Regions from separate parts of the Pseudomonas xanthosomatis genome, predicted to be linked through region 2. Evidence: riboswitches for the same ligand, from Rfam matches in the RefSeq annotation. Region 2 holds a riboswitch; each other region holds the start of a gene.
The links. Region 2 has a riboswitch for cobalamin ahead of cobW (cobalamin biosynthesis protein CobW). Riboswitches for the same ligand answer to the same signal wherever they lie in the genome.

Region 1: another riboswitch for cobalamin. It lies ahead of KSS93_RS14390 (TonB-dependent receptor); the one in region 2 lies ahead of cobW (cobalamin biosynthesis protein CobW).
Region 3: another riboswitch for cobalamin. It lies ahead of KSS93_RS18920 (ABC transporter substrate-binding protein); the one in region 2 lies ahead of cobW (cobalamin biosynthesis protein CobW).

What each region holds. Positions count from the first base shown of each region.
Region 1 is NZ_CP077075.1:3,211,408-3,221,617, forward strand. Features, by position in the region: gene KSS93_RS14380 (amidase) at 1-161, opposite strand, end outside; gene yghU (glutathione-dependent disulfide-bond oxidoreductase) at 378-1,217, opposite strand; gene KSS93_RS14390 (TonB-dependent receptor) at 1,396-3,507, opposite strand; cobalamin riboswitch at 3,617-3,821, opposite strand; gene KSS93_RS14395 (outer membrane beta-barrel protein) at 3,947-4,693, shown strand; gene KSS93_RS14400 (GNAT family N-acetyltransferase) at 4,743-5,312, opposite strand; gene KSS93_RS14405 (carboxymuconolactone decarboxylase family protein) at 5,517-5,861, opposite strand; gene lpxO (lipid A hydroxylase LpxO) at 5,997-6,896, opposite strand; gene thpR (RNA 2',3'-cyclic phosphodiesterase) at 7,043-7,585, shown strand; gene KSS93_RS14420 (NAD(P)H-dependent oxidoreductase) at 7,844-8,443, opposite strand; gene KSS93_RS14425 (TetR/AcrR family transcriptional regulator) at 8,538-9,134, shown strand; gene KSS93_RS14430 (AraC family transcriptional regulator) at 9,321-10,210, opposite strand, start outside.
Region 2 is NZ_CP077075.1:3,823,922-3,834,131, forward strand. Features, by position in the region: gene KSS93_RS17055 (magnesium chelatase ATPase subunit I) at 1-534, opposite strand, end outside; gene cobN (cobaltochelatase subunit CobN) at 537-4,298, opposite strand; gene cobW (cobalamin biosynthesis protein CobW) at 4,302-5,369, opposite strand; cobalamin riboswitch at 5,470-5,663, opposite strand; cobalamin riboswitch at 5,724-5,946, shown strand; gene KSS93_RS17070 (CbtB domain-containing protein) at 6,045-6,230, shown strand; gene KSS93_RS17075 (CbtA family protein) at 6,252-6,947, shown strand; gene KSS93_RS17080 (cobalamin biosynthesis protein) at 6,947-7,345, shown strand; gene cobM (precorrin-4 C(11)-methyltransferase) at 7,373-8,125, shown strand; gene KSS93_RS17090 (DUF1272 domain-containing protein) at 8,190-8,432, shown strand; gene KSS93_RS17095 (response regulator transcription factor) at 8,640-9,254, shown strand; gene KSS93_RS17100 (transporter substrate-binding domain-containing protein) at 9,259-10,210, shown strand, end outside.
Region 3 is NZ_CP077075.1:4,302,282-4,312,491, reverse strand. Features, by position in the region: gene KSS93_RS18945 (AAA family ATPase) at 1-1,520, opposite strand, end outside; gene KSS93_RS18940 (OprD family porin) at 1,633-2,970, opposite strand; gene KSS93_RS18935 (pseudoazurin) at 2,967-3,404, opposite strand; gene KSS93_RS18930 (ABC transporter ATP-binding protein) at 3,422-4,210, opposite strand; gene KSS93_RS18925 (FecCD family ABC transporter permease) at 4,207-5,223, opposite strand; gene KSS93_RS18920 (ABC transporter substrate-binding protein) at 5,220-6,233, opposite strand; cobalamin riboswitch at 6,358-6,555, opposite strand; gene KSS93_RS18915 (acetyltransferase domain-containing protein) at 6,675-7,841, opposite strand; gene KSS93_RS18910 (BCCT family transporter) at 8,086-9,720, opposite strand; gene KSS93_RS18905 (FAD-binding oxidoreductase) at 9,984-10,210, opposite strand, start outside.

The DNA.
Region 1 (10,210 bases), 610 kb from region 2:
GGGTTGCGCACCACCACGGCGTTGAGTGCGGTGGCGGTGTGTTTGCCGTCAAAGGCGTCGATACGTGCCTGATAGGCCTTGACCAGCTCCACGGCGGTCGTGCGGCCGGTCTCGAGCGCGTTGCGCAGCTCGGCAATGGAAACCTCGGTTACCTCGATCATGCTGTCACCACAGTTGTGCAGGTGGAAAAATCATGGCGGCGAGTGTAGCAAGAAGGTCTTGTTGCACGCAGGCATGCAGCGGGGAAATGGTTCGTTGCAGCGCGGCAGTCCGGGCGCGCTGGCGGGGCATGAATGCTGGTGTGGGAGCGGGCTTGCCCCGCGATACCGGCGCAGCCGGCGCCATCCATCGCGGGTCAAGCCCGCTCCCACGAGGCATCAATCCAGATCAGCCGCCGAATGCCGCTCCGGCACCTGGGTGTCTTCATCTCCCCAGGTGCGGTTGACCCGGGTGCCGCGCTGCACCGCCGGGCGCTGGGCGATGGTTTCGGCCCAGCGCTGCAGGTTGGGGTACTCGTGCACCGCCAGAAACTCGGCCGCACCGTACAGGTTGCCGCGCACCAGCTGGCCGTACCAGGGCCATACGGCGATGTCGGCGATGCTGTACTCGTCACCGCCCAGGTAGGCGCTGTCGGCCAGGCGCCGCTCCAGCACGTCGAGCTGACGCTTGGCCTCCATGGTGAAGCGGTTGATGGCGTACTCGAACTTCTCTGGCGCATACACGTAGAAGTGGCCGAACCCACCGCCCAGGTACGGCGCCGAACCCATCTGCCAGAACAGCCAGTTGAGGCACTCGGTGCGTGCGGCCGGAGCCTTGGGCAGCAGGGCGCCGAATTTCTCGGCCAGGTACAGCAGGATCGAGCCGGACTCGAACACCCGCACCGGCGGTTCGACGCTGCGGTCGAGCAGGGCGGGAATCTTCGAATTGGGGTTCACCTCAACGAAGCCGCTACCGAACTGGTCACCCTCGCCAATGCGGATCAGCCAGGCATCGTATTCGGCGCCGGAGTGGCCGAGGGCGAGCAGCTCTTCGAGCAGGATGGTCACCTTCACGCCGTTGGGCGTGGCCAGCGAATACAGCTGCAGCGGGTGCTTGCCGACAGGCAGCTGTTTGTCGTGGGTGGGGCCGGCGACCGGGCGGTTGATGCTGGCGAACTGGCCGCCGGAGGCGGCTTCGTGCTTCCAGACTTTGGGCGGTACGTAGGGGGACTTGCTCATGGGCGCGATCTCCTGAAAGGCATGTGCAGGCACGGTAGACGTGCATCTATGCCATGGGTTCGGCGCCGGGGGCAAATGGTTGGTGGCCTGGGCTGGCCCTATCGCCGGCAAGCCGGCTCCTGCAGGGGGCGCGTCAATCGGGATTGCGCGTTAGCTTGCCGGCGATGAGGCCATCCGCTCAGAACCGGTAATCCACGGTGGCAAAGTACGACCGCGGCGTGCCCAGCAACCACTGCTCGCCGCTGTACGCCGACTGCGCATACACCCGGTCGAACAGATTGTTCACCTGCAGCCCCAGGCGCACGTCCGGCAGCACTTGCCAGCCGATATTGCCATCGACCACGGTATAGCCCGGCACGCGCTGGCTGTTGGCGGTGTTGGCGTAGCGCTCGTCCACATAGCGCAGGCCGATGCCGGCATCTACCGCCTGGCTGAAGCCTTTGTTCAGCCACAGGTTGGCGGTGCGCCGCGGTACGTCGGTGGGGCGGTTGCCGGCGCGGTCATAGGCGATGCCGCCGTTCACCTCGTCGAACTGGTCGTACTCGGCCCGCACAAGCGCTGCGTTGGCCGACAGCTGCCACTGGTTGCCCAGCGCCAGTTCCAGGCTGGCTTCCAGGCCATCGGAGGTCTGCTGGCCGGCCTGCTGTTTGGCATGGGTGAGCGGGTCGCTGACCAGCAGTTTCTTTTTGACGATGTGGTAGGCCGCCAGGGTCCATTCGCCGCGCCCGGCCCAAAAGCGCTGTTTCAGGCCCAGTTCGGTCTGCTTGGCCTCGGTCAGGTCCAGGCTTTGCTCCGGGCGCAGGGTCAGCAGGTCGCCGACGCCGTCCTCGCTGGTGGAAAACTGGCCGTACAGTGACAGGTCGTCGCTGAGCGCATACACCAGGCCCGCTCGCCAGTTGCCGCCGCGCAGGCTGCGGTCGTTGCGGCTGTTGTTGACCAGGTCGTCGCGGTCGATGTGGTTCTGGTCGCGGCGAATGCCGGTGACCAGCGCCAGGCGCTCGCTCAATTGGGTGCGGTTTTCGGCAAACAGGGCGACGGTGTTGACCTTGGACAGCATCTGCGGTTGTGTCGGGCTGTTGCTATGGAAAGGGCCGGGGGCAGGGTGCCACGGGTCGAGCGGGTCGCTGCTGCCGTCTTCGTAGGGGAAGTTGCTGTCGATGTTGAAGCGGATGCGGTTGGCCTCGACGCCCACCACGGTCTTGCTGGCAAGGCCCAGCAGGCTGTGGTCGAAGGTGAAGCTCTGGCGGTCGCCGACCTGCTCCTGGTTGTGGCGGATTTCCAGGAAGCTGCCGCGCTGCACCGCAGAAGCGGACGGGTCCCAGCTGTAGCTTTCGGCGTTGCGCCAGTGGCGGCGGCTCTTGATGTAGTACAGCTGGTTGCTGGCCGACACGCTGTCGCTCAGGGCCCAGTCGGTGGTCAGGCGTGTCCATTCATCGTGGTAGCGCTGCACATCGTTGCTGACGTTGTAGTTTTTCTTGCGCAGGCTGTCGCGCAGGTGGCCGTCGATCAGCGGGGTGCCGTAGTAGTTGGCCGGCTGCGCGTCACCGCGTTCGTGGGCCAGGGTGAAGCTCAGGTTGTCGCTGGCATCGAAGCGCAGGGCGGCGCTCAGGGCCAGGCTGCGCGACTCGGTGCGGTCAACGTAGCCGTTACCGGCTTGCTGGTTGAGGGTCAGGCGATAGCTCAAGCGCTCGCTCAAGCTGCCGCCACTGTCCATGCCCAGTTGCTGGCGGCCCCACGAGCCATAGCCCAGGCGCAGGTGGTTGCGCACCTCGCCGGTCAGCGGCTTTTTCGGGACCACGTTGATCGTCGCCCCGGTGGCGCCTTCGCCGTACAGCACCGAGGCCGGGCCGCGCAGCACATCGATACGCTCGACCATCCACGGGTCTACCGGGAACGTCTGGGTGCCGGCACCGGTGTACAGGCGTGCGCCGTCGAACAGGGTCATCACCGAATTTTGCCCGGTGAAGCCGCGCGCCGACAGGCCGGTGCCGCCGTCGCCCGGGGTGCCGATGAAGGTCAGCCCTGGGGTGCGGCTTACGGCGTCCTGCACGGTGGCGTTGTTGCGCTGCTGGATCTGTGCCTCGCTGAGGGTGCTGGTGCTGGCGGGGGTGTCCAGGGCGCTGAGGTTCAGCCGCGAGCCAGCCGGGGTCGGGGTGGCCAGGTCGATGCTGCGTGCCTCCTGGCTGTCGGTAACAGCGGTGGAAGGCAGGGTCAGGGGTTCGTCGGCCAAGGCCGGAAGGGCGACGGCCAAACAGGCGGCCAGGGGGTGGAGCTTGCTGAATCGGGACATGTCGTTCCACTGCTGCAGGAATGAATGGATCCCGGTGGAAAACACGCAAAGGCGAACCACGCACGCAGGCGCGCACGCGGATACCGGCCTGCGCCCGCCCACCGCGGGTTGCCAAGTAAGGCTTCAGGCCGGTCTCCGGGCTTGCGAGGGTCGTGAAGCCTTCACCTTCCCATGCCAAGGCACAGTGGTGTGTCGAAGGGTTCGCTCGCTTACCGTTGCGGGGGCAGCGCCGGACTTGTCGCAAAAACGACGCACCGGCTTCCCGTTTCACCCTGCGCGCGGCGGCGCAGGACACCTGAAACTGGCGCGCATCTGACCACCAAAAGTGTGACGGGGCAATGGTTTAGCAGTTTTTACTGATTTTTTTCCGAACTTTTCCCAATGACGTTGTCTCGAAGGGCTGGTTTGTCATTCACTTACGTCATGGAGACTTTTGCCAATGTTCATCCGTAACCCGCTGCGCCACGCCTGCCTGCTGGCACTGATGGGCGCGCCCCTGGCCGCCAGTGCCGCACCCAGCACCGACCCGCTGTTCACCTTCGGCCTGCTGGGCTCGTACGACAGCTTCAAGTTCGAGGGCGGCAGCAGCTCGGACAAGGAGCACCTGGGCCAGGGCGGTGTGTTCGCCAGCTTCGGCAACAAGATGACTGCCGAGTCCGGGCTGATCTATCAGCTGGGGGCCGAGGCCAAGTACGGCAAGAAGAACGACAACAAGCTCAAGGAGGCCCAGGCCGAACTGGACCTGGGCTGGCGCGCCGCGCTGGATGCGCGCAACTTCGTCGATGTCACCGTAGGCGGTGGCTACAGCTGGACCCGCTTCGAGCCCGAGATCAACGACCTCGATACCCGCCTGACCTACAAATCGCCTTTCGCCAAGGCGGCGCTGGGTTACAACCACCAGTTCGACACCTCGACCCTGCGTTTCGAAGTGGGCGCCCGCCACACTATCGACGGCCGTGCGCGCATCAAGGTGGACGATTTTGGCAGCGACAGTGTCGACATGAAGGACCGCACCAACCCTTACGCCGAAGTCACCTTGCTGATGAACCAGCAGGGCAGCATGCCGGTGCAGGCCGGGGTGTACTACACCCGCACCGAGTACAAGGTCGATGGCGATTCGCCGGTGCTGGACAACAACAAGCTCAAGCGTGACGAGTTTGGCGTGAAGGTCGGGTTGGCGTTCTGATCAAAGTGTCCTGTCGCCGGCTTGCCGGCGACAGGGCCGCTACCGGGCATCAGCGCCCGCGTCGTCGCGACACCCGCGCCTCGATGTTCTTGCGCCCGATCAACAGCGCAGGCTTTTCCACCACCGGCTCGTCGGCAAGCCACTTGTACATCACCAGGCAGTCCACCAGCCCCAGCTGGGCATGCCGGTAGGCCTTGGGCAACCGCCCGACCGTGTCGAAGCCGAGCTTGTGCCACAGCGCCACAGCCACTTCGTTGCTGGCCACCACCGAATTGAACTGCAACGCCAGAAAACCCTCCTGGCGCGCGAGCTTTTGCGAGTGTTCGCACATCAGCCGCGCCACGCCACGGCCACGGGCGTGCTCGCAGACCATGTAGCCGCAATTGCCCACATGGCTGCCAGGGCCGGCGGCGTTGGCTTTGAGGTAGTACGAGCCGAGCAGCTCGCCGTGTTCTTCGGCCACCAGGGTATGCAGGGGCGCTTGCAGCCACAGCTGGCGGGCCTGGCTTTGGTCGAGGGCGGGGTCGAAGGCGTAGGTCTGGCGGGCCTGGACGATGGCCTGGAAGGTGGGCCAGAAGCGTTCGAAGTCGTCCGGGGTCATGGGGCGGATGTGGATCATGCGGCTACCTGGGCGGGCTGGGCAGGCAAGTCTGGGGGGTGTGGCGATTGGGAGCAAGCCTGTTATGGCCCCATCGCGGGCAAGCCCGCTCCCACAGGTACAGCGCAGGTCTGAAAGGCCATGCGCCCCCTGTAGGAGCGGGCTTGCCCGCGATGAGGCCGGTAAAGGCAACACCAGGCAGTTGCCCCCACCGGGTGGTGCCAATCAGGCCCCGGCCTTGCCCACCGCATCCAGCGCCCGGGCCGAATACACCAGCGCCGCGCCGGCATTCATCGCCACCGCCACACCCAAAGCCTCGGCGATTTCCTCGCGGGTGGCACCATGCTTGACCGCCTGCTGCGAGTGCACGGCGATGCAGCCGTCGCAGCGGGTGGTCACCGCCACCGCCAGGCTGATCAGCTCGCGGGTTTTTGCATCCAGGTGGTTGGTCTTGGCGCCGGCGCCGCTGGCGGTCATGTACCCGGCCACGGTGTCGGGGGAGAGGTGCTTGAGGTCGCCGATACCGGCCATCAACTGCTTACGGTAGGCGTCCCAGTCCATCATGCTCATCGTCTTCACCTTGTCGGGTTGGCAACAGGAGCTTTCAGGCTAGTCGAGGTTGCGCAGGGCGTCTTGTGCGGCTGTGCTGCGTTCGCAGCGCCCCCTGGAGGAGCCGGCAAGCCGGCACCTCCAGGGAACGGCGGGTCAGATGTAGATGAACACCAGCACAAGTGCGGCGACCACAGCCCACTTTTCGAGGTAGTAGCGGGTGCGGTTGCGCTTCTTCATGGCCTTGCCGCGCTCGCGAATCTTGTAGATGCGGGTGAACAGGCGGTTGATGCCGCCGGTCTTGTCGTTGGCATCGTTCGGTGCGGCGGCTGCGGCCATCACGTTGCGGCTGAACCAGCGGTTGAAGGCGGTCGCCCAGCGGTACTTGAGCGGGCGCTCGACATCGCAGAACAGGATGATGCGGTTGTGCTCGGTGGTGTTGGCGGCGTAATGGATGTAGGTCTCGTCGAACATCACCGCCTCGCCGTCGCGCCACGAGTACTTCTCGCCGTCGACGTCGATATAGCAGCCGTCGTCGTTGGGGGTGTCCAGGCCCAGGTGGTAGCGGTAGGAGCCGGCGTACGGGTCGCGGTGGCGTACCAGCTTGGCGCCCGGCGGCAGGGTGGCGAACATCGCCGCCTTGACCGTGCCGATGCCTTGCAGCAGCTCGGTGGTGCGCGGGCACAGGCTCATCGCTGACGGGTGGCTCTCGCCGTACCACTTCAGGTAGAAGCGCTTCCAGCCGGTTTTGAAGAACGAATTGAAGCCGACGTCGTCATAATTGTCGGACTTTTTGATTTCGCCGGCATGCAGCAGTTGCTGGGCTTCCTGGCGGATTTCCTGCCAGTTGTCCTTGAGCGGTTGCAGCTCGGGAAACGCCTCCACAGGCAGGTACGGCTTGGCCGGCTGCTTGGAGAACAGGTAGAGGAAGCTGTTGACCGGGGCCAGGAAGCTTGAGTGGTCACCGAGCTGGCGGGTGAGTTTGTGACGAACCCGACCGCGCAGGTGAACATAGGCGATCGAGAGGGCGAAGATCAGTACGATTGCAATTTTCATGGACGTTTACTTGTCGAAAAATGGCCATGCGCCATGGCATAAGCCCGCCAGCATAAACTTCGTGGTCGGTCTTGTTAAGACAATTCCGGGCGACTTAGGTGTAATGGCCTATAGCTTGCGCAACCGTTTCAACCAAGGAGCAGCACATGGCCCAGGACCCACGCCCCAGCGGCGCCCCCTTCAAGCGGTTGTTCTTCGCCCTGCCAGTGGGCGACGCCCAGCGCCGCGAGCTGGCCCGCTGGCGCCGCGGGCTGGGCCTGCGCAGCGGCAAGCCGGTGCCGGCCGACAACTTTCATGTGACCTTGCTGTTTTTGGGCGATGTCGATGCCGGGCAGGTGCCGGCGATCTGCGCGGCGGTCGAACGGTTGGAGCGCCCGGCGGCGCCGCTGCGGCTGCTGCTCGACCGGCTGCAGGTGTGGCCGCGGCCCGGGGCTTTGCTGCTGGCCCCGGAACACACGCCACCGGCCTTGTTGCAGTTGGTGTATGGCTTGCAGCAGGCGCTGTTGCCGTTGGGGGTGCAGGGAGGCAGCCGCGAGTACCGGCCGCACCTGACGCTGTCGCGTGATTACCGCGGCCAGCCGCCAGAGGCTGGGGAGGCGCCGGAATTCTTCCTTACCGCCCGGCACTTCACCTTGTACGAGTCGCGCAAGGGGCAGTACTGGCCGCTGGCCGAGTGGGCGCTTGGTTAGCCTGCACATTCCTGTAGGAGATCACCCAGCCCTCGGGGCTGCGCGACAGCACAGCCCTCGGGGCTGCGCGACAGCACAGCCCTAGAGGGCTGTGTGGTCTCCTACAGGGAAGGCACCGACCGAGCCGGTGCCATGGCTTGAGGTTTGCCGGTCTGCCGCATCGCGGGGCAAGCCCGCTCCCACGAACGCCTTCTAATCGGTTGCCTGGATTGCCCTCAGAACGTCGGCGTGTATTGGGCAGCGGTGTGAGCTGTCGGGTCAGGCGCTGACCGCTTCGGTGTCGAACAGCCCTTGGCCAAGGGCTTGGGCCTGGCGCAGCGCGGCGGCTTGCGGTGCGCTTTCGGTTTCGCTGAACAGCGTCGAGCTCAGCACCTGCGCGCCACAGTAGTCGAAGATGCCGTGCTCGATCTGCACACGCATCGCTTCGGCGTAGCCATGGCGTTCGAAGGTGCCGGCGTCGGCTCCGGCCACCCCGACCAGGTGCGCGGTTATGCCGCGCAGGCGCTTGGTGGTGCTGCCGTCGGCAGCATAGTCGAAGGCCCAGCCGTTGCTGAACACGCGCTCCACCCAGCCCTTGAGCAGGGCCGGCAGCGACCACCAGTAGATGGGGTAGACCAGCACCAGAGTGTCGGCGCGGTCGATGCGCGCCTGCTCGGCCAGCACGTCAGCCGGCGGTGCGGCCAGGCGGCGGTGCACGGCATGGTCGGCCAGGCCGAAGCGTGGGTCGAAGCCTTCGCTGGCAAGGTCTGCCAGTTCGCTGGTATGGCCTGCCGCCGCAAGGCCAGCAGCCACCTGGTGGGCGAGGGCATGGGTGAGGGATGCAGGGTCGTGGTGGCCGATGACGATCAGGGCATGCATGGCGAAGCCTCCGAAAAGCGGGGTGCACAGGGAGCGCGAGCGCTATATACTCGCAGTAAGTTACGATCGGTAAGTTACTTTTGGTAGGTAAGCTATGTCAAGCGAAGACAACGCCGCCCCGCGTAAACGCCTGTCCCGTGAGCAGCGCCGCCGTCAGTTACTGGAGGTGGCCTGGCAACTGGTACGCGAGGAGGGCACCGAGGCCCTGAGCCTGGGGCGCCTGGCCGAGCAGGCCGGGGTTACCAAGCCGGTGGTGTACGACCACTTCGAGACGCGTGGCGGGTTGCTGGTGGCGCTGTACCAGGACTACGACGCGCGGCAGACCGCCATGCTCGAAGCGGCCCTGGCCGGGTGCCCGGCAGAACTGCCCGGGCGGGCCTGGGTGATTGCCGAGGCCTGGGTCGATTGTGTACTGAGCCAGGGGCGGGAGATCCCCGGGGTCAGCGCGGCGCTGGCCGGCTCGCCTGAGCTTGCGGCCCTCAAACAGGCCTACGAAGGGCCGTTTCTCGACAAGTGCCGGCAGGCCCTGGCGCCGTTCGCACCGGGTGGGGATGTAGGCGGCGCAGGGTTGCGCGTGCTGGTGGGGGCGGCAGATGCGCTGGCCCAGGCGGCGGCGAGCGGGGAGCTGGAGGCAGCGATGGCCAAGCTGGAGTTGCAGGCGACCATTGTGGCGATGGTGTTGCGTCAGTAGGGGTATCAGCCTGCTTCGCGAATTTTGTAGGAGCGGCCTTGCCGGGGCGCCGGACCGGCCGGAAAGGGCCGCAAAGCGGCCCCGGCATATCAGCCGTGATGCTGGAATCCTGGGGCTGCTGCGCAGCCCTTTCGCGGCACAAGGCCGCTCCTACAGGGACCGCGTCAAATCGGCGGTCTAACTCTCTTAAACCGGCAAGCTCTGATACGGCTGCTCCTCCCCCGGGCTGCGCGCAAACTCGCGCTTGTACTCGCGGCTGAACTGCGAGGTGCTCTGGTAGCCCACCCGGTGCGCCACCTGCGCCACCCCCAGCCGTTCGCCGATCAGCATCTGCTGCGCCTTGAGCAGGCGCAGGCGCTTGAGGTACTGCATCGGCGCAAGGTCGGTTGCGCGCTTGAAGTGCTCATGGAAGGTCGACACGCTCATGTTGGCGCGGCTGGCCAGCTCGTCCACCCCCAGCGGCTCGGCGTAGTGGGCACGCAGGTAGGCCATGGCCGCACCGATGCGGGCGAAGTGCCCCTGCTGCTCCACCAGCGCCCGCAACACCCCGGCCTGGGGCCCGCGCAGCGCGGTGTAGAGCACCTCGCGCACCCGCGCCGGCCCCAGAATTCTGGCGTCCATCGGGTCCTGCAGGCACTGCAGCAGGCGCTCGACGCTGTCGCGCATCGGCGCATCCAGCGCCGCCGAGCTCATCGACTGCGGGGTCTGTACCTGCACCGCAGCGTCCGGCGCCAGGTGCATGCTCTGCACCAGTTCGCCCAGCAGGGTGCGGTCGATGTCCACCGCCACCCCCAGCAACGGCGCTTGCGCGGTGGCGAAGGTTTCGCACATGAACGGCACCGACAGCGCCTGTACCAGGTAATGCCCGGCGCCGTATTCCAGCGTGCGCGGGCCCAGGCGCGCCAGCTTGCTGCCCTGGGCGAGGATGATCAGGCTCGGCTCGTAGATCTGCGGGCTGCTGGCCACGTAGTGGTCCCAAGTCAGCACCTGCACCTGGGGCAGGGCGGTCGGCACGAAGCCCGGGCGCGTGGCGAGGCTGCGGATCAGCGTGCAGAGCGTGGCGTTTGCATCCACGT
Region 2 (10,210 bases):
CCGGGCCTGGGGCGCCGGCAAACCGTCGAGGGCAACGTTGAGGCCGAAGCGGTCGAGCAACTGCGGGCGCAGTTCGCCCTCTTCGGGGTTCATGGTGCCAATCAGCACGAAGCGCGCCGCATGCTGGTGCGAGATACCGTCGCGCTCGACCCGGTTGATGCCGCTGGCTGCCACATCCAGCAGCAGGTCGACCAGTGCGTCGGGCAGCAGGTTGACTTCGTCCACGTACAATACGCCGCCATCGGCATGCGCCAGCACGCCCGGCGCGAAGCGCGCCTGGCCCTGGCCCAGCGCGGCATCCAGGTCGAGGGTGCCGACCAGGCGCTCTTCGCTGGCGCCCAGCGGCAAAGTGACGAAGGGCCCGCCACCCAGCAGGTCGGCCAGGCCCCGGGCCAAGGTGCTCTTGGCCATGCCGCGCGGGCCTTCGATCAGCACGCCGCCAATCTTCGGGTCGATGGCGGTCAGGCACAGGGCCAGCTTGAGCGCCTCGGCACCCACCACGGCGGCCAGGGGAAATTGCACAGGTTCGCTCATGTTCAGCAGTCTTCCTCGCCGTCGAGCAACTGCTGCTCGAGGCTTTCGCGGTAAGCCCCAGGTTCTTGCCACAGGCCGCGCTGCTGGGCTTCCAGCAGGCGTTCGGTGAGGTCACGCAGGGCTTCTGGGTTGTGTTCACGCAAAAAATCGCGGGTGGCCGGGTCGAGCACATAGGCGTCGGCCAGCCCCTGGTAATGATGGTCGTCGATCAGGTGCGTGGTGGCGTCGAAGGCGAACAGGTTGTCCACCGTCGCCGCAAGTTCGAACGCGCCTTTATAGCCGTGGCGCTTGGCACCGTCGATCCATTTCGGGTTCAGCGCACGGGCGCGAATCACCCGGTTCAGCTCTTCTTTCAAGGTGCGGATGCGCGGCCGGTCGGCCTGGCTGTGGTCACCGTGATAGCTGGCGCGCGTGCTGCCGGCCAGGGTTTCGGCGGCGGCCAGCATGCCGCCCTGGAACTGGTAGTAGTCGTTGGAATCGAGCAGGTCGTGCTCGTGGTTGTCCTGGTTGTGCAGCACCGCCTGCACCTGGCCCAGGCGCCTGGCAAAGCTGGCGCGGGCCGGGGTGCCTTCGTCGCTGGCGCCGTAGGCGTAGCCACCGTGGTTGAGGTACACCTCGGCCAGGTCGTCGCGGCTGTGCCACAGGCGGCCGTCGATGGCGTTCTGCACCCCGGCGCCATAGGCCCCGGGCTTGGCCCCGAACACCCGCCAGCCGGCCTGGCGGGCAGCCGTTTCAACGTCCATGCCCTCGCCCACCAGCGCCTCGCGTTCAGCGCGTACACGGGCGGCCAGCGGGTTGAGGTCGTCGGGCTCTTCCAGCGCCGCCACCGCCTGCACCGCTGCATCGAACAGGCGGATCAGGTTACCGAAGGCATCGCGGAAGAAGCCCGATACCCGCAGGGTTACATCCACCCGTGGTCGGTCCAGCAGGCTCAGCGGCAAAATTTCGAAGTCATCGACCCGCTGACTGCCGGTGGCCCATACCGGGCGCACGCCCATCAGCGCCATGGCCTGGGCGATGTCGTCACCGCCGGTGCGCATGGTGGCTGTGCCCCACACCGACAGGCCGAGTTGGCGCAGGTGGTCGCCGTGGTCCTGCAGGTGGCGTTCGAGCACCAGGTTGGCCGAGGCGAAACCCAGCCGCCAGGCGGTGGTGGTCGGCAGGTTGCGCACATCGACGGTGTAGAAGTTGCGCCCGGTGGGCAGCACGTCCAGGCGGCCACGGCTGGGTGCGCCGCTGGGGCCGGCGGGGACGAAACGCCCGGCCAGAGCCGCCAGCAGGCCGTCGATTTCGGCGCCGCCACAAGCGTCCAGCTGCGGAGCGATCTGCTCGACCAGCGCCTGCAACACCGCCTGCACCGGCTGCCAGCCGGCCTCATCGGGTAACGCCAGGGTGCCGCCCAGGGCTTGCTCGATCTGTATCAGGGCCAACTGTTCGAGGCGCTCGCGGGTATCGCCGGTGGTGCGCCACAACGCCGTGTCCACCGCCAGCAGCAGCGCCGGGCGTGGGCCCTGCCAAGGCGCGCCGAGGTCGCAGTCCAGCGGGTCGAAGGCCAGCGCCATGGCTTTGGCCAAAGCGCGGATCAGGCTGGCATTGGCGCCCTTGCCGTCACCACGCTCCACCCGCAGCAAGGCCAGCAGGGTGTCACGGCGCAGGCGCCCGGCGGGCGACTGGCCGAAGATGTGCAGGCCGTCGCGAATCTGCGATTCCTTGAGGTCGCACAGGTAGGTGTCCAGGCGCGGCAACCAGACTGCCGCATCGTCGAGCTGGCCCTCAAGCTGCAACTCGCGGTCGATATGGTTGGCCTTGACCAGCTCGAGGATATCGCGCTGTAGCTCCCGCGCCCGGCGCGGGTCCAGCAGTTGTGCTTCGTAGTATTCGTCGGCCAGTTGCTCCAGGTGGCGCAGCGGGCCGTAGGACTCGGCGCGGGTCAGCGGCGGCATCAGGTGGTCGATGATCACCGCCTGGGTACGGCGCTTGGCCTGGGCGCCCTCGCCCGGGTCGTTGACGATGAACGGGTAGACGTTGGGCAATGGGCCGAGCAGCGCGTCCGGCCAGCATTCACTGGACAGCCCCACACCCTTGCCCGGCAGCCATTCCAGGTTGCCGTGCTTGCCCACATGTACCACCGCGTCAGCGGCAAAGCCGTTGCGCAGCCAGAAGTGGAACGCCAGGTAGCCATGGGGCGGCACGAGGTCGGGGTCGTGGTACACCGCGCTGTGGTCCACCTGGTAGCCGCGCGCCGGCTGGATGCCAACGAACGTCAGGCCGTAGCGCAGGCCGGCGACCATCATTCGCCCGCTGCGGTACATCGGGTCCTGCTCGGGCGCGCCCCAGCGTTCCAGCACGGCGCGCTGGTTGGCCTCGGGCAGCGCGGCGAAGGCTGCGTGGTAGTCGGCCAGGCTCAGGCTTTGCGCGCAGGGGCGCTGGTCGAGGTGGTCGAGGTCGTTGGTCACCCCGCCCAGCAACTGGTGAATCAGCGCGGTGCCGCTGTCGGGTAGCCCGGCCACCGGGTAGCCCTGCTGTTGCAGGGCCTGGAGGATGTTCAGCGCAGCACCTGGGGTGTCCAGGCCGACACCGTTGCCGATGCGCCCGTCGCGGGTCGGGTAATTGGCCAGCACCAGGGCGATGCGTTTTTCGGCGTTGCCGAGCCTTGCCAGCTCGACCCAGCGCCGGGCCAGTTCGGCAACGAAGTCCATGCGCTCGGGGTGCGCCCGGTAGCAGACCACATCGGACTGGCTGCGCTCGCTGCGCCAGGCCAGGTCCTTGAAACTTACCGGGCGGGTGATGATGCGCCCGTCCAGCTCGGGCAAGACGATGTGCATGGCCAGGTCGCGCGCGCCCAGCCCCTGCTCGCTTTGTTGCCAGGCGGGCTGGTTGTCCTGGGCGCAGATGGCCTGCAGCACCGGCACGTCGCGGCGCAGCGGGCGCAGGTTGGGCTGCTCGGGGCTGGACAGGGCAAAGCCTGTGGTATTGATGATCACCTCGGCCTGCACTTCATCGAGCCACGCCTCGACCTGCTCGAGGCAGGCGCGCTCCTTGAGGCTGGCCACGGCAATCGGCAGCGGGTTCAGGCCACAGGCCTGCAAGCGCTGGCAGAACACGTCGATAAAAGCAGTGTTGGCCGCCTGCAGATGCGAGCGGTAGAACAGCAGCGGCGCTACCGGCCATTGCGGGTTCCACTCGCCGTACCAGCTCTGCAGCGTGGCGCTGGGCTGGGCCGGGTGGTACACCGCGGTGCGCGGCAACGGCTGCGGCTCGTCCCAGGCGTAGTCACGGCCCAGCCACTGGGTGGCCAGGCAGTTGAACAGGTTGAAGGCGTTGGTCTTGCCGCCCTGGCGCAGGTAGTGCCAGAGCCGTTCGGCCTGCTCGCCAACCACCGTGCCCAGGCCGGTGAGCTCCGGGTCCGGGCGGTCGTCGCCCGGCACCAGAATCAGCTGCACACCGCGGTTGGCCAGCTCTACCAGTTGCTCGACACCGTAGCGCCAATAGCCCACGCCGCCGTGCAGCGAAACCAGGATCACCTTGGCATGGCGCAGCACTTCATCGACATACAGGTCGACCGAGGCGTGGTTCTGCACCTGCATGGGGTTGGCCAGGCGCAGGCTGGGGAAGTCGTCTGGCAACTGCTCGGCGGTTTCGGCAAGTAGTGCCAGGTGGGAATCGCCGCTGCAGAGGATCACCAGATCGGCGGGTGTCTGGCCGAGGTCGGCGATGCTGTCGTCCGGCACGAAGCCGCCGGGCTGGGTCCGCAGCAGGTGCATCGGTCAGGCGCCCAGGGCCTGGCGCAGGCGCGCTTCCAACTGTACGGCGTCGAGGTCCTGGCCGATCAGCACCAGGCGGGTGATGCGCGCCTCGTCGCTGCGCCAGGCGCGGTCGAAGTGCTTGTCGAAGCGCGTGCCCACGCCCTGGATCAGCAGGCGCATCGGCTTGCCGGGGATCGCGGCGAAGCCTTTGGCGCGCAGGATGCCGAACTCGGTCACCAGTTGCGTCAGAGCATCGAGCAACAGGTTCTCGTCAGCTTCGGGCAGGTCGATGGAGATCGAGTCGAAGGCGTCATGGTCGTGGTCGTCATGCTCGTCACCGTCGTGGTGCGAATCATGGTGGGTGCGGCGGCCATCGATATGCGCCTCGGACTCGGCGCCCACGCCCAGCAGCACTTCCAGCGGCAGGCGGCCACTGCTGGCTTCGATCACCTTGACCGCCGGCGGCAGCTCTTCGGCCACCTCGGCGCGCACCTTGGCCAGGCCTTCGGCGTCGATCAGGTCGGCCTTGTTAAGTACCACCAGGTCGGCGCTGGCCAGCTGGTCGGCGAACAGTTCGTGCAGCGGCGATTCGTGGTCCAGGTTGGGGTCGAGCTTGCGCTGGGCGTCGACCTGGTCGGGGTAGGCGGCGAAGGTGCCGGCGGCCACGGCCGGGCTGTCGACCACGGTAATCACCGCATCGACCGTGCACGCATTGCGGATTTCCGGCCACTGGAAGGCTTGCACCAAGGGTTTGGGCAGGGCCAGGCCGCTGGTTTCGATGAGGATGTGGTCGAGGTCGCCGCGGCGCGCCACCAGTTCGCGCATCACCGGGAAGAACTCCTCCTGCACGGTGCAGCACAGGCAGCCGTTGGCCAGCTCGTACACGCGGCCGTTGGCCTCTTCTTCGCTACAGCCGATGCTGCACTGCTTGAGGATTTCGCCGTCGATGCCCAGCTCGCCGAATTCGTTGACGATCACCGCGATGCGGCGGCCCTGGGCGTTGTCGAGCATATGGCGCAGCAGCGTGGTTTTACCCGAGCCGAGAAAGCCGGTGACGATGGTGACGGGGAGCTTGGCCAGTGTTTTCATGGGAGGTGCCCTTGGCTGCAGTGGCGCGGGCATGCGGCGCGACAGCCACGGGCGTTGCCGGCCGGGCGCGTTCGCCACCGGATCACCCCGCCCGGTTTAAAGTCGAAAACGTTGCGAGGCAGGTCTCCTGGCTTGCACCGTGCCGGCGGTTGCCGGCGGGTTGGCGCCTTCCCGCGCGTGCGCAGTGGCTGTGCCAACCTCTAGTGCCTACAGTTGCGGGGGCAGCCGCGGCTTGGACCGCGTTCCCGTCTTAGCTCCGGCAGCAGCCGGAGAACCTCGAAGCGGCAAGGCTACGCAGTGCCTGCAATCCGGTCAACCGCCGCGGCGATTGACGCCCGCCCTGCCCCGTGATTTGCTAGCGCACTGCGTCAAGGTGCCCCCATTGGGGGTGAAACGGGAAACCGGTGCGCCAAGTGCCTTTTACAAGGCCTGGCAAAGCCGGTGCTGCCCCCGCAACGGTAAGCGAGTGATGCGTCTGAACCACTGTGCCAGCAGTCCGGCATGGGAAGGAAACGCATAACCTGGAGCCCCGCTCCACCTCGCCAGCCCGGAGACCGGCCTGGACGCCATATCAACACCCCGCGGTGGGCGGGCGCTGTCGTATCCCCTGGGCGCTCATGCCCGGGGTCGCCGCGCTTGCCCGTTGCCACAACAAAAGCAGCAGAGGAACGCGTCATGCCAATCAGCACCGCCAAACACAGCATCGCCACCCCTACCTCCCTCAGCCAGCGCATGGTCATCGCCGTCAGCGCCAGCCTGTTGGGCCTGTGCCTGGTGTACTTTGCCGGCTTCTCGCACATCGAGGCCGTGCACAACGCGGCCCACGACACCCGCCACAGCGCTGCCTTCCCCTGCCACTGACCGGTTACCGAGAATCCCTGCATGATTACGCGCATTGCCCGCACCGCGGGCTTCAGCGGGCTGCTCGCAGCCCTGTTGCTGACCTTGCTGCAAAGTTTCTGGGTGGCCCCGCTGATTCTGCAGGCCGAAACCTACGAGAGCGCAGCACCTGCCGCCGAACACCACGAGCACGGCGGGGCCGGCGCAGCCCATGAGCACGAACACGGCGGCGAGGCCTGGTCACCGGAAGATGGCTGGCAGCGCGTGCTGTCCACCACCGGTGGCAACCTGGTGGTGGCGGTGGGTTTTGCCCTGATTCTCGCGGCGCTGTACAGCCTGCGTGAGCCGGGCCGGGTGCGCACCGGCGCCTGGTGGGGGCTGGCGGGTTTTGCGGTGTTCTGCCTGGCACCGACCCTGGGCCTGCCACCGGAGTTGCCGGGCACCGCCGCAGCCGACCTAGGCCTGCGCCAAAGCTGGTGGATCGGCACCGCTGCCGCCACGGCTGCCGGCCTTGCGCTGCTGGTATTCGCACGGCACTGGTTGTTCAAGGTGCTGGGCGTGGCGCTGCTGGTGATCCCGCATGTGATTGGCGCGCCGCAACCACCGGTACACGAAAGCCTGGCCCCCGAAGCCCTTGAAACCCAGTTCAAGATCGCCTCCTGGCTGACCAACGCTGCATTCTGGCTGGCCCTGGGCCTGCTCAGCGCATGGCTGTTCCGCCGCTCCAGCGCCGCCTGATGTCTACCCCTGCGCTGTTCGCAGGCTTTGGCTGCCGCCGGGGTTGCCCAGTGGAAACCCTGGCGGTGCTGCTGCGCCAGACCCTGGCCGAACACGGCCTGTCGCTGAACGCCCTGCATGGGCTCGCCAGCATCCGGCGCAAAGCCCGCGAGCCCGGGTTGCTGGCACTGGCCGAGCGCCTGGGGCTGCCCCTCATCTGTTTCGATGCCGAGCACCTGCTTGGCTTCGAGCCACTGCTCAGCCAACGCTCGGCCGCAGCCTTCGCCCAGACCGGCTGCTGGGGCGTCGCCGAAAGCACTGCCCTGGCGCTGGCCGGTACCCGTTGCGCAACGCCCCGCCTGCGCGTGCCCCGGCAAATACTGGGCGGCGCTACCCTGGCGCTGGCGTACGGCGGATAATCCGCCTTTTTTCTGCAAGGATTTTTCATGACGGTCTACTTCATCGGCGCCGGCCCCGGCGACCCCGAGCTGATCACGGTCAAGGGCCAACGCCTGATCCACCAGTGCCCGGTGATCATCTACGCAGGCTCCCTGGTGCCGCCTGCGGTGCTCGAAGGGCACCGCGCCAACACCGTCATCAACAGTGCCGAGCTGCACCTGGAGCAGATCATCGATGCCATGCGCCAGGCCCACGCCAACGGCCAGGACGTGGCCCGCATACACAGCGGCGACCCGAGCCTGTACGGCGCCATCGGCGAGCAGATCCGCCACCTGCGCGAGCTGGGCATCGACTACCAGATCATCCCAGGCGTCACCGCCACCGCTGCCAGTGCCGCCCTGCTCGGCTGCGAACTGACCCTGCCGGAGGTGGCACAAACGGTGATTCTGACCCGCTACGGCGACAGCTCGCCGATGCCTGCCGGCGAACAACTGGCCGACCTGGCCCGGCATGGTTGCACCCTGGCCATCCACCTGGGCATCCGCAACCTGGCACGCATCGTCGACGAACTGCTACCGCATTACGGCGCCGACTGCCCGGTGGCCGTGGTGCACCGGGCCACCTGGCCTGACCAGGACTGGGCCCGTGGCACCCTGGCGGACATCGTCGAACAGGTTGCCAGCAAGGGCTTCAGGCGCACGGCGCTGATCCTGGTCGGCCATGTGCTGGGCGATGCGCCGTTCGCCGATTCGGCGCTGTACCGCGCCGGCCACGCCCACCTTTACCGCCCCGGGCGCTGAGCCGATTGCCGGGTAGCAGGGCGCCGTAGCACACTCAGGCTTTGCCAACCACGGAAGCCACGCCATGCTCGAGCTACGCCCCAACTGCGAATGCTGTGACCGCGACCTGCCCGGTGACAGCCCGGATGCTCTGATCTGCTCGTTCGAATGCACCTTCTGCAGCGCCTGCGCCGCGCAGCATTTCAGCAGTGGTTGCCCGAATTGCGGCGGCCAGCTGAGCCCTCGGCCAACCCGGGTTGGCCGGGCCTTGCACAACAACCCCGCTTCAACCCAGCGAGTGCACAAGGCCCACCCCGCCTGCGCCTGACGCTAAACACCAGCCATGAGCAAGAGGGCTGTCCAAGGCCCTTTTGTAGTCCTTTTCAACAAATGCGCGTTGTCTTTTCAACACACCTATACTCCCCTATTACCAAGGCTCCTGAATCTCCGTAATGTGCGCTGCCCCGGCTTCGCAGCCCCAGACCTGAGCCTGTTGGATCAAAGGACGCGGGCTCAATTCAACAGGAGTGATTGCATGACATCCGTGCTGCTGGTCGATGACCACCACATCGTTCGCCTTGCCGTGCGCATGCTGCTCGAGAACGAGCGCTTCACCGTCGTCGGTGAAACCGGCAAGGGCAAGGAGGCCGCCACCTTGGCTGCCAAGACCAGGGCCGACGTGGTCATCCTCGACATCGGACTGCCCGACCTGGACGGCATGGAGGTGATCAAACGCCTCAAGCTGCTGGACCCGCCCCCCAAGATCATGGCCCTGACCGGCCAGCCCGCCGACCTTTATGTGCGCCGCTGCATGGACGCCGGCATTTGTGCCTTCGTGAACAAGGACGAGGACCTCGACGCACTGGTTTTCGCCCTGAAGGCGCTGGTGAAGGGGTATTCGACCTTCCCGCAGATGGCAGTGAACAGCAACACCCTGGAAAGCGAGCACGAACGCCTCGGCCTGCTTTCCAACCGTGAAATGGAGGTATTGCGGCGCCTGTGCGCCGGGCAGAGCAACAAGCTGATCGGCGAGCAGATGAACCTCAGCGCCAAAACCATCAGCACCTACCGCGGCCGGATCCTTGAAAAGCTCAAAGCCGAATCGTTGGTGGAAATGGTCGACCTGGCCAAACGCAACAACGTGGTCTGAGACCATGGGCAAAGGCACCTTGGTGTGCCTGCTGCTGGCCGCATTCGCGCTCGCCCCCGGCTTGGCGCAAGCGGCCGGCGAACCCAGGCATCTGCTGGCCCGCTCGCAAAGCGCCGTGCCACCGCTGCGTCTGGCGCTTGCCGACCGCGAGTGGCTGGCGCTGCATAACGGCCTACGCCTGGGGACCTCGCACCCCGATTACCCCCCCTTCGACATCAATACCAGCCAGGCCGACTACGAGGGCCTGAGCGCCGACTATGCCGGCCTGATCGGCGAACAGCTGGGCGTTCCGGTACAGGTCATCCGCTACCCTGACCGCGCCCAGGCCATTGCCGCCCTGCACAGGGGGGAAATAGACCTGTTGGGCAGCTCCAATGCCTTCGAAGCCGCCGATGCAGGGCTGGCATTGAGCCAGCCCTATGCCGACGACCTGCCGGTGATCGTCGCCCGTCACGGCCACCCCCTGCGCAACGCTGACGACCTGACCGGCATGCGCCTGGCCATGGTCGATCACTACTGGCCAAGCGAAGCCGTGCGCCAGCTCTACCCCAATGCCCGGCTGGTGCTGCAGCGCTCTACCCTGGCAGGCGTCGCCGCCGTCGCCCTGGGGCAGGCCGATGCGTATCTGGGCGATGCCATCAGCACCGACTATGTAATCGGCAGGGGCTACCAGGGGTTAGTCGCCATCGATCACCTGGTCAAGGCACCGCCCAGCACCTTCTCCTTCGCCGTGGACCGTGACCAGCAGCGCTTGCTGCAACTGGTCAACCAGGCGCTGCAACGCATCGGCGACAGCGAGCGCCTGAACATTCTGAACCGCTGGACACGCGGTAGCACCGCAACCCTGCTGGATCGACGCCTGGATACGCTGAGCGCCGAGGAGCGCAACTGGATCGCTCGACACCCCAGCGTACGGGTGATGATCAACACCAGCCTCGCCCCCCTGACCTTCAGCG
Region 3 (10,210 bases), 480 kb from region 2:
GCCGCATCTGCATAGCCATTTAGACTTTGTTGCAGGTGATTAGTGTCCAGAAATGAATGTTCTATGTCGTTGCCAGGTGTGAAGATCTCTTGAATGTTAGTGCCGCCCTCGTATTCAAGCCAGGCTTCAAACAGCAGCCTTTCGAAGTCCATTTCTTCTGCCGTTCTGAAGTCCCGGTCGCGATGAATGACAATTTTTGCATCGGGGCGAAGCCTGCTTAAAAGAATCGCGAGTTGACGGGCACCAGGTAAATTTGCGCATCCGTTGTAAGAGATTATTGAAACTGCCTTGTTCGTTTGTGCAGCGACGAATGGCTTGATAAGGTCTGTATCTTTGTCTTCAGTGAGTAAGATGGTTTTGTACTTTTGTTGAAATACGTCAGCACCTAGCGTCAACGCGCCAAGCTCCATTAAAAGTGGGATGGCAGGTTGCTGACCAGCCTGTACGACAACTTCCTTTCCTGAGCTGAGCCATACAATGGACGCGTCAGGGTCATTTTGCAAAAGCTGAAGGAATTGTGGTGAATGTGTTGCGAGGACAATTTTTGTCAAGCTATTTGAAGAAAGAATTTTCAATGCGGAATGGAGTTTGGCTTGGCTGTCAGCGTGTAAGTGTGCATCGGGCTCATCAAGCAGTAAGAGAGGTGGTTCATAGAAGCAGGCATATGCAAGTATTTGAATTACTTGCAGCATCCCAGTTGAAGCCATGTCGAGTGTGAAGCTCTTTTCTAAGTACCAAACCTCTACGTTAATGTATCGCTCTTTACTTCTGTCATGCTTTACGTAAACACGTGCCCCTTCATAGCACTCATTAAGATAGGTTGAGAATGCTCTCCAGGAGGAGGTCTCGGGAAGTTCATCTATGTCAATTTGCCAATTAACCCATTCGCTAATTGTTCTGTCGTCAAGGTCTTTCGTGAAAAGATGATCTAGAAGTGTTCTGAGATAAAGGTTGGCGTCCCCATGCATTGCCGCTGCGTCTAATGCACCGCGTGTGCGCCATTCTTCACGGATAGGAATTCCAGATAGGCCTGGGGTGAAGATCGAAAATGGATGGTTGCGATCTCCGAGGTTAGAGATCAGGGATTCATTACCCTCGTACTTCAAGGCCAGGTTGGCATTTTTTCCTCGAGTAATTGCAACTTTTAGGTCTATGGGTTTTGGAGCTTTGGTGGTGTTGTCATGAATTATGCATTGAAAGCCAAGTTTGATTGACTTGGTTTGGCTTGCCGGTTCTTCAAATCTCAAGTCGAGAATGGTTTGGGTTGGCCTGTAGAATACATCTTCGTTAGCCAAGGTTTTATGGAATTCTATTTTGTTATTTCTATTTATGTTTTTAAAGCTGGCTTGGCAGATTGAGGTGCATAGTTGAGCGGCTTGCAATATGCTGCTTTTGCCGCTCGCGTTTCCGCCAACAATTGCAGTAATGGGCTTTACTGCGATTTCTTGTTTTTCAATTTTTTTGAAATTTTCGATGTATATTTTTTCTACAGATATTTTCACGGCGAGGATCTCATTCATCCAACAAGAATTTTCTTGGATTGGATCCTATTTTCGGATAATGGTCAATTGCCACCATGCATTGGCTGCTATCTTCGGGCTGCTCAAGAGTTTGGTTGGGCTAACTCGTTTACTACAGCCTCCCGGCTAATGGCCACTCCACCGCCACCCTAACCTGATCCCCATCCAGCTCCGCCTGCGCCGTATCCCCCCGGTGCACGTTATGCCGCAGCGAGAACGTCAGCCCCTTGGCCTTGCCGCTCTGCACCACATAGCGCGCCTCCAGGTCGCGCTCCCAGTGCTTGCCATCCTTGCCATACCCCAGGTACGCATACCCGCCAGTAGGGTCGACATGCGTGCCGTCGATATCGAACCCGCGCACATACAGCGCCGTCAGGTTCAACCCCGGCACGCCGAATGCGCCCATGTTCAGGTCGTAGCGGGCCTGCCAGGACTTTTCGTTGGGGGCATTGAAGTCGGACATCTGCACGGCGTTGGCGATAAAGATGGCGCCGCGGGTGACGTAGTCGAACGGCGTGTTGCCGTCGACCTGCTGCCAACCCAGGCTGAACGCGTGGGGGCCTTGGGCGTAGCGGCCGACCAGGCTCCAGGTGGTGTTGTCGATGCGCCCGGACAGCGCCTTGCCGGTGTCGGTGGTGCGGTACAGGTTCAGGTCCAGGCTGACGCTGCGCTGCTCGTCGATGGCGTGGCTCAGGGTGCTGTCGAGGTAGTGCTGGTTCCAGCTGTCTTCGTAGCGCGAGGTGTACAGGCTGGCGCTGACATTGGCGTTGGGGTTCCACACCGCGCCGGCGAGGTCGAAGGCGTTGCCCTGGCGGGCGTTGGAGTAGTTCACCACAAAGCCCTGGTTGTGGCTTGAGGCGTTGCGGTCGGTGCTTTCGTTGAAGTGGCCGGCCACCAGCTTGAGTTTGTCGATTTCGTTGCTGGTGAGGAACCAGCCGGTGGCGGTCTCGGGCAGCAGGCGGCTGTCGGATGAGCTGAACACCGGGGTTTTCACCCGTTGCTCGCCGTAGGACAGCACGGTGTTGGACAGGCGCAGCTTCACGGCTGCGCCGCCACGGCTGTATTCGTTTTTCGGGTGGCCGGCGTTGTCCACGCCCAGCAGGCGCGCCTTGCCGGCGCGGCCGCCGCCGCTGTCCAGTTGCACGCCCTGGTAGGCGTGGGCATCCACGCCGATGCCGATCAGGCCCTGGGTAAAGCCCGAGCTGAAAGTGCCCATCAGGCCGTAGGCCCATTCCTCGGCCAGGCCGTTGCGTTCGCTGCGTGGCTTGTAGGCGTTGCGTGCGGCGCTGTTGCGGCCACCGTGCTTGTAGTCGCGCTGGTCATACACCATGCGGTTGAGGATGCTCCAGCTGCTGTCCTCGATGAAGCCGTTGGCCTGCGATTGGGCGGACTCGGCCAGGGCCATCGGGCTCAGGCCAAGCAGGGGCAGGGCGATGAATACCTTTTTCATTGGCCGGCCTCCAGTTTTTGCAGCTGCGCGGCCAGGCGCGCCTTGGCCCGGGCCGGCAGGCCGTCAGGCAGGCTGGCGCCCTGGCTGTCGCCGACCTGGATCAACATCACCATGCCCATGGCCAGGTGCGGGATGCACTGGATGCCGTACAGCCCGGGCGCCTCGAATACCTGCTCGAAGGGCTGGTTGAGCTTGCTCTTGAACGCCGTGGCGCCAGCTGGCAGCAGGGCGGGCAGGCTGGCGGCGTTGTGCCCGGCCTGGGTTGGCACAAAGCGTACGCTGTCGCCGGGGGCGATGTGCAGGTGGTCGGGCACATAGACCATGGCGCCGTCGGCGCCGCGGTTGAGCATCTGCACTTCATGCACCTCGGCCTGGGCGGCGGCGGTGGTCAGCAGGGTGGCGAGCAGCAGGGCGGTGGTGGAGCGCGGCAACATGGGCGGAACGTCCTGGTTCAGGGGGCGCGAAAGCGCAGGATGCGCGCGCCGTCGTAAGGGTCGGTGAGGTAGTGGGCGTGTACGCCGAAAGTGCTCAGCAGGCGCTCTGGGGTGAGCACGCTTTCGGGCTGGCCGAGGGCGACCAGGCGGCCCCGGTCGAGCACTGCCAGGCGGTCGCAGGTGAGCGCCTGGTTGAGGTCGTGCAGGGCCACCAGGGTGGTCACCGGCAGGGCCTGCACCTGTTGCAGCAGGCCCAGCTGGTGCTGGATGTCGAGGTGGTTGGTGGGCTCGTCAAGCAGCAACAGTTGCGGGCGCTGGGCCAGGGCGCGGGCGATGTGCACGCGCTGGCGCTCGCCGCCAGACAACTCGCGCCAGATGCGCTCGCGCAGGTGGCTGGCGTCCGCGTCGGCCAGGGCTTGGTCGACGATGGCGCGGTCTTGCCGGCCGAACGGCGCCAGGGCCGACAGCCACGGCGTGCGGCCCAGGGCCACGGCGTCGAACACGCTGATGGCGTCTTGCGTGTCGGCCTGTTGCTCCACCAGGGCCAACAGCTGGGCGATGCGCCGGCGCGGCAGCTTCGCCAGGGGCTCGCCGAGCAGTTGCACGCTGCCGCTGCTGGGGGTACGCAGGCCGGCCAGCAGCTTGAGCAGGGTGGACTTGCCCGAGCCGTTGGGGCCGACGATGCCCAGCGTCTCACCGGGGTTCACGGCAAGGTCGATGCCTTGCAGCACGTCGCGCCCGCCCAGGCGCAGGCTCAAGTTGTGGCAGGCAAGGGGGGCGATGGCGAGGGGGGGCATGGCGGTCATGGGCGCCCCCGGCGGCTGACCAGAATCAGCGCGAACACCGGCGCGCCGATCAGCGCGGTGACCACGCCTACCGGGATCACCTGGCCGCTGATCAGGGTGCGCGAAAGGATATCGGCCAGAATAAGAAACAGCGCGCCACCCAGCGCACTGGCCGGCAGCAGACGGCTGTGGCCCGCGCCCAGCAGCAAACGCAGGGCGTGGGGGATGACCAGGCCGACGAAACCAATGGCGCCGACAATCGACACCATCACCGCGGTCACCAGCGCCGCGCAGCTGATCAGCAGCAGTTGCGTGCGGCGTACCGGCACCCCCAGGGAGGCTGCCGAATCGGCGCCGAAGGTGAAGGCATCCAGCGCGCGGCGGTGCCACAGGCACACCACCAGGCCCAGCAGCGCCACCGGCAAGGCCAGCCACGCCGAGGGCCAGCGCACGCCGCTGAGGTTGCCCAGCAGCCAGAACATGATGCCGCGGGCCTGTTCGGCGGTGGCCGATTTGGTAATCAAAAATGCGGTGAGGGCATTGAACAGTTGCGAGCCGGCAATGCCGGCCAGAATCACCTGGGCATTGTTGTGGCTGCTGCCGCTGGCCCGCGACAACAGCAGCACCAGGCCAAAGGCCGCCAGCGCGCCGATGAAGGCGCCGCCGGACAGCGACAGCGCGGCACCACCCAGCCCCAACAGGCCCACCGCCACCGCGCCGGTGGAAGCACCGGCGGACAACCCCAGCAGGTAGGGCTCGGCCAGCGGGTTGCGCAGCAGCGCCTGCAAAATCACCCCGCAGGTAGCCAGCCCGGCGCCGCAGGCTGCGGCCACCAGGGTGCGCGGCAGGCGGTAGTTCCAGATGATGCCGGCGTCGATCGGGTCGAGCACGTGGCCGGCCTGCCACAAATGGTTGGCCAGCACCTGCCACACCACCTGCGTGGTGACGCGGGTTTCACCGATGGCGATACCGGCCAGCAACGCGGCCAGCAGGGCCACCATTGCAGCAAGGCTCAGGGGGAACAGGCGGCTCATGGTTGCGGCGCTTTACCCGTGGCGAAGGCGGCGGACAACCGCTCCAGGCCCGTGAACAGGCGGATGCCGGCCTGCATGGCGTCGGCGTCGAGCACGATGATGCGGCCGTTTTTCACCGCCTCCATGTTCTTGGCCACCGGGTCGTTACGCAAGAAATCAAGCTTCTTCTGGTAGTCGTCGGCGGGGAAGCGGCGGCGGTCCATGCGCGCGATGATCAGCCAGGTGGGGTTGGCCTTGGCCAGGGTTTCCCAGCCCACGGTGGGCCATTCTTCGTTGGACTCGACCACGTTGCGCACGCCCAGGGTCTGCAGCATGAAGTCGGCCACGCCCTGGCGGCCGGCCACGTACGGGTCCATCTCAAGGTCGGCGCTGGAGAACCAGAACAGCGCGCTGGTGTGGCTCAGGTCCTTGCCGGCCAGTTGCTGGCGGGCGTGATCCAGCTGGCCCTTGAGCTCGGCGTTGAGCTGTTGGCCACGGGCCTGCACGTCGAAGATTTCGGCCAGTTGGCTGACGCTCTTGTAGATGCTGTCGACCTTGAACGGCTGCAGGCGGGTGCCGTCGGCGCCCACCAGGTTGTCCTTGCCTTCGCAGTCCGAGGGCAGCAGGTAGGTGGGGATCTTCAGCTCGTCGAACTGCTCGCGGGTTGCCACCACGCCCTGGGCGCCGACCATCCACTCGAACTGCACCGCCACCAGTTGCGGGCGCTTGCCCACCACCGCTTCGAAGCTTGGGTCGTTGTCGGCCAGGCGCGGCACCTTGGAGTTCTGCGCGGCGTACTCGGGCAGCACGTTGTTGAACCACAGCGAAGTGCCGGCCAGCTTGTCGCCAAGGCCCAAGGCGTAGAGCATCTCGGTGCCGGCCTGGCCGATGGTCACGGCGCGCTCGGGGGCCTGGGCGAAGGTCTGCGGGGCGCCGCAGTTGTCGACGGTGAGCGGGTAGTGGGTGGCGGCGGCCTGGGCGAGGCCAGTCAGCGACAGGCCGGCGAGCAGGGCGGCGAAACGGGGCAGCATGGTGGGCGATCTCCTATCTACGGTGCACGGAATGAACGCACGGACAGGCATCGCCGGGCCCGTCGCGCAGGGCGAGGGGCAGCACCCGCAAGGGGTGGAGATGGCCATCCCGGACACCCCGCCGGTTGGTAAATGTGTGCCGGCAGGTCTCCTGACTGGTGCGTCCTGGCCCGGCGCCAGCCTTCCCGGATACATGATCCAGTGGCATCGATGGCGCGGGCTCGGCACCTACAGTTGCGGGGGCAGTTCCCTTTGGCACGCGCTGGGCGGGCTGGGGATTCCCTATTAATTCCTGGTGGAAACCGGCGGCGGGCATGGTAGACCATCGACCGGCCGGTGGAAATGGTTTTGACCGTTGCAGCCTTGTCGCGGGGCACACCCGCTGCCACGCCAAGCCCCGTGTGCGGGCTTGTGGGAGCGGGCTTGCCCCGCGATCGGCCGTCAAAGGTATTTCAGCCAGGCGATATCACGCCGACGCGCCTTCAACCGGGCAAACCAGCGCACCGGCAGGTACAACGCCGCCGCCAGCAGCACCGAGCCCAGCCACACCGCGCCAATGCCGTCAAAGCCGAAGTACTCGCCATGGTTCTGCCCGAACAGCGCCACGCAGGCCACGTACAGCACTTTCAGCACATACAGGTGCAGCAGGTAGAAGAACATCGGTGCGGCGCCGAATACCGCCAGCACGCCGATCCAGCGGGCCGCGCCTGCGCGCTCGAAGCCGCGCAGCAGCAACAGGCCGCAGCCCAGGGTCAGGCTCAGGAACAGCAGCGACGGGGGGTATTTGGTGATGTTGAAGAAGCTCATCAGGGTCTGGGTGAGCGCCGGGTAGCTGTGCCATGGCGCTTCGCCGTAGCCGTTGAGCAGGCGCAGCACCACGAAGCCCAGCAGCGCAGCGCTGCCGGCCAGCAGCAGGTGCTTTTGGCGTACGCCGGCATTGCTGCTGCGGCCGAACCACGGCCCCAGGGCGTAGCCCAGCGCGATCACGCCAATCCACGGCAGCACCGGGTAAGAGGTGCGCAGGCGCAGGCTGTCGGACACCTCCAGCCAGCCACGGTCATGCAAAATTGCCCACGGCACGTGCATCGCCGACTCCGGGCCAAAGTGCAGGCCGTCCAGCAGGTTGTGCCCGGCCACCAGTACCACGCCCAGGGCCACCAGCGCGGCGCGCGGCAGGTACACCAGCAGCGACAGGGCGATCATGCTCACGCCGATGGCCCAGATCACCTGCATGTAGATCACGCTCGGCGGCAGCTGGAAGGTCCAGGCGAAGTTCACCAGGGTGAATTCCAGCACCACCAGGAACAGCCCGCGCTTGAACAAGAATGCCGACACATCGGCGCGGCCCTGGTACTTCTCGCCGTACAGGTAGGCCGACAGGCCCGTCAGCAGCACGAACACCGGTGCGCACAGGTGGGCCAGGGTGCGGCTGGCGAACAGGCTGGGGTCGGTGACATCGACGTTCATCGGGTCGCTGACCTGGCGGTGCAGGAAGAAGGTCTCGCGCACGTGGTCGAGCAGCATGAACAGGATCACCAGGCCGCGCAGGGCATCGATGCTCTGCAGGCGCTGGGTGAGCAGGGTAGGGGTGGCTGAGGCGCTTGTCATCGGGGTTGGGTCGCAGGCAGGAATGGGTGTCAAATGAAACGTTATCTTATAACTATTTATTCATTTTGGCACAGCCATTTTTTGCCATGCGCGAGCGCACAGCCCGCTAGGAGCCGGCTTGCCGGCAATAGGGCACGAATCGGCGACACAAAAAACCGGGGCTGCGCAATGGCAGCCCCGGTTCTTCGTAGCATGGCGCGGGCGGTGCCCGTGATCGCCGGCAAGCCGGCTACAGGAGGTGGCGTCAGTGGCTTTCGACGACGGTCCCGGCCACCACACGCACAGCTTCAGGGGCAGGGGTGCCCAAGGTCACCGACCCTTCATAGGCGCGCAAGCTGCGGCACAGGCTGTAGCCGGTCAGCAGCATGTACAGCGCGATCGGCAGCCCCACCACGATACTGGCCATCTGTATCGCCACCAGCCCGCCGGCAATGATCAGGCTGGCGGCGATGGCGCCCTCCAGCACGCACCACATCACCCGCAGCCAGTTCGGCGGGTCGATGCTGCCCAGCGAGTTGAGCATGCACAGTACCTGGGTGCCGGCGTCGGCGGCGGTGACGAAGTGCACCGCCAGCAGCAGGCACACGATCACGCTGAGGATGGCGCCCACGGTGGGGCCGTCCAGGCGCTCGAGCAGGGTGAACATCGCCGTGGTGGTGTCGTGGCGGGTGGCCTGCAGGATCGGGCCACCGGTAAAGTCGCCGGCCACGCTCTGCTCGGCCACCGGCAGCGCGGCGTGGGCCTGGCGTGCCTGCTGCTCGTCCTTGAGCGCCGAGCCGCCGAACACCGCCATCCAGATCATGGTCACCAGGGTGGGCACCAGCAGTGCGCCGAACACCAGCTCGCGGATGGTCCGCCCGCGGGAAATCCGCGCGATGAACAGGCCCACGAACGGCCCCCAGGTCATCCACCAGGGCCAGTAGAAGGCGGTCCAGCTGTTCTGCCAACCGCTGTTGGCCTGGCTGTCGGTCCAGAAGCTCAGGCCGACGATGTTCTGCACGTAGTCACCGGCCGACTCCAGCAGCAGGTTGAGCAGGTAGTTGGTCGGGCCCAGGGCCAGCACCACCAGCATCAGGCCGATGGAGATCCACATGTTCACCGTGCACAGGCGCTTCATGCCCTTGGAAAGGCCGGCCACCAGTGAAATCGAGGCAATCACCGTGACCACGGCGATGATGCCCAGCTTGAACGACAGGCTCACCGGCACGCCGAACACGTCGTTAAGCCCGGCGTTGATCTGCTCCACGCCCATGCCCAGCGATTGCGACACGCCAAAGGCGGTGACTGCCGCACCGATGATGTCCACGGTGTGGCCGATGGGCCCGTAAATGCGCTGGCCGATCAGCGGGTAGAGCACCGAGCGCAGCGCCAGCGGCAAGCCTTCGCGGTAGGCGAAGTAGGCCAGGCCCAGGCCGATCACGGTGAAGATCGCCCAGGGGTGCAGGCCCCAGTGGAACAGGGTCAGGCGCATGGCCATGGCCGCCGAGGCGTCGGATAAGCCTGGGGTGAAGGGGTTGCTGGCGTAGTGCAGCACCGGTTCTGCAACCGACCAGAAGATCAGCCCCACGCCCATGCCGGCGCTGAACAGCATGGCGATCCAGGCTGGGAAGCTGAACTCCGGGCGTTCGTCCGGGCGGCCCAGGCGCAAGGTGCCGTAGCGGCTGAAGGCGACCACCACCAGCAACACCAGTACGCCGCTGACCAGGGCGATGTAGAACCACTTGAGGTTGTCGAGGATGGCGTCGGAGGCACTTTTGAATACCCCGGCGGCCTGTTCGCCCTGGGTGGCGCACAGGGCCACGAAGGCCATGACGATAAGCAGTGACCACACTGTCACCGTAGGGTTGAGGCCTTTGAACAGGCCATGGTTTGCACGCATCGGCTATTTCCTTTTTATTGTTGCAAGTCGCGGGGCACAGGGGCTGCGCTTGGCTTTGTCGCTGAGTGGGGGGTGCAGGATTGTTCGGCGGGAGGGTTTGCCTGTTGGTTGGAGGTTGATTCAGAAGCTCGTGGGAGCGGGCTTGCCGCGCGATAGCGATGCCGAAGCCGATACCGCTATCGCGGGGCAAGCCCGCTCCCACGCTGTTCGCCGCAGCCGCACGGATGCCTCGGAAATTGCAAAAGGCGCCCGCAGGCGCCGTGTCAGAGGTCGATGACCAGGTCCGAAGTGGGCCGGCTGCAGCACAGCAGGCGCAGGCCCTTGTCGATTTCACGCTGGCGGATGCCGCCGTTGTGCTGCATCTGGACACTGCCCTCCAGCACCGCGCTCTTGCAGGTGCCGCACACCCCCTGGCTGCAGGAGGAGGGCACCACCGCGCCGGCCTGTTTGGCCGCGGCCAGTACGGTCTGGTCGGCGCGCATGGTGAAGG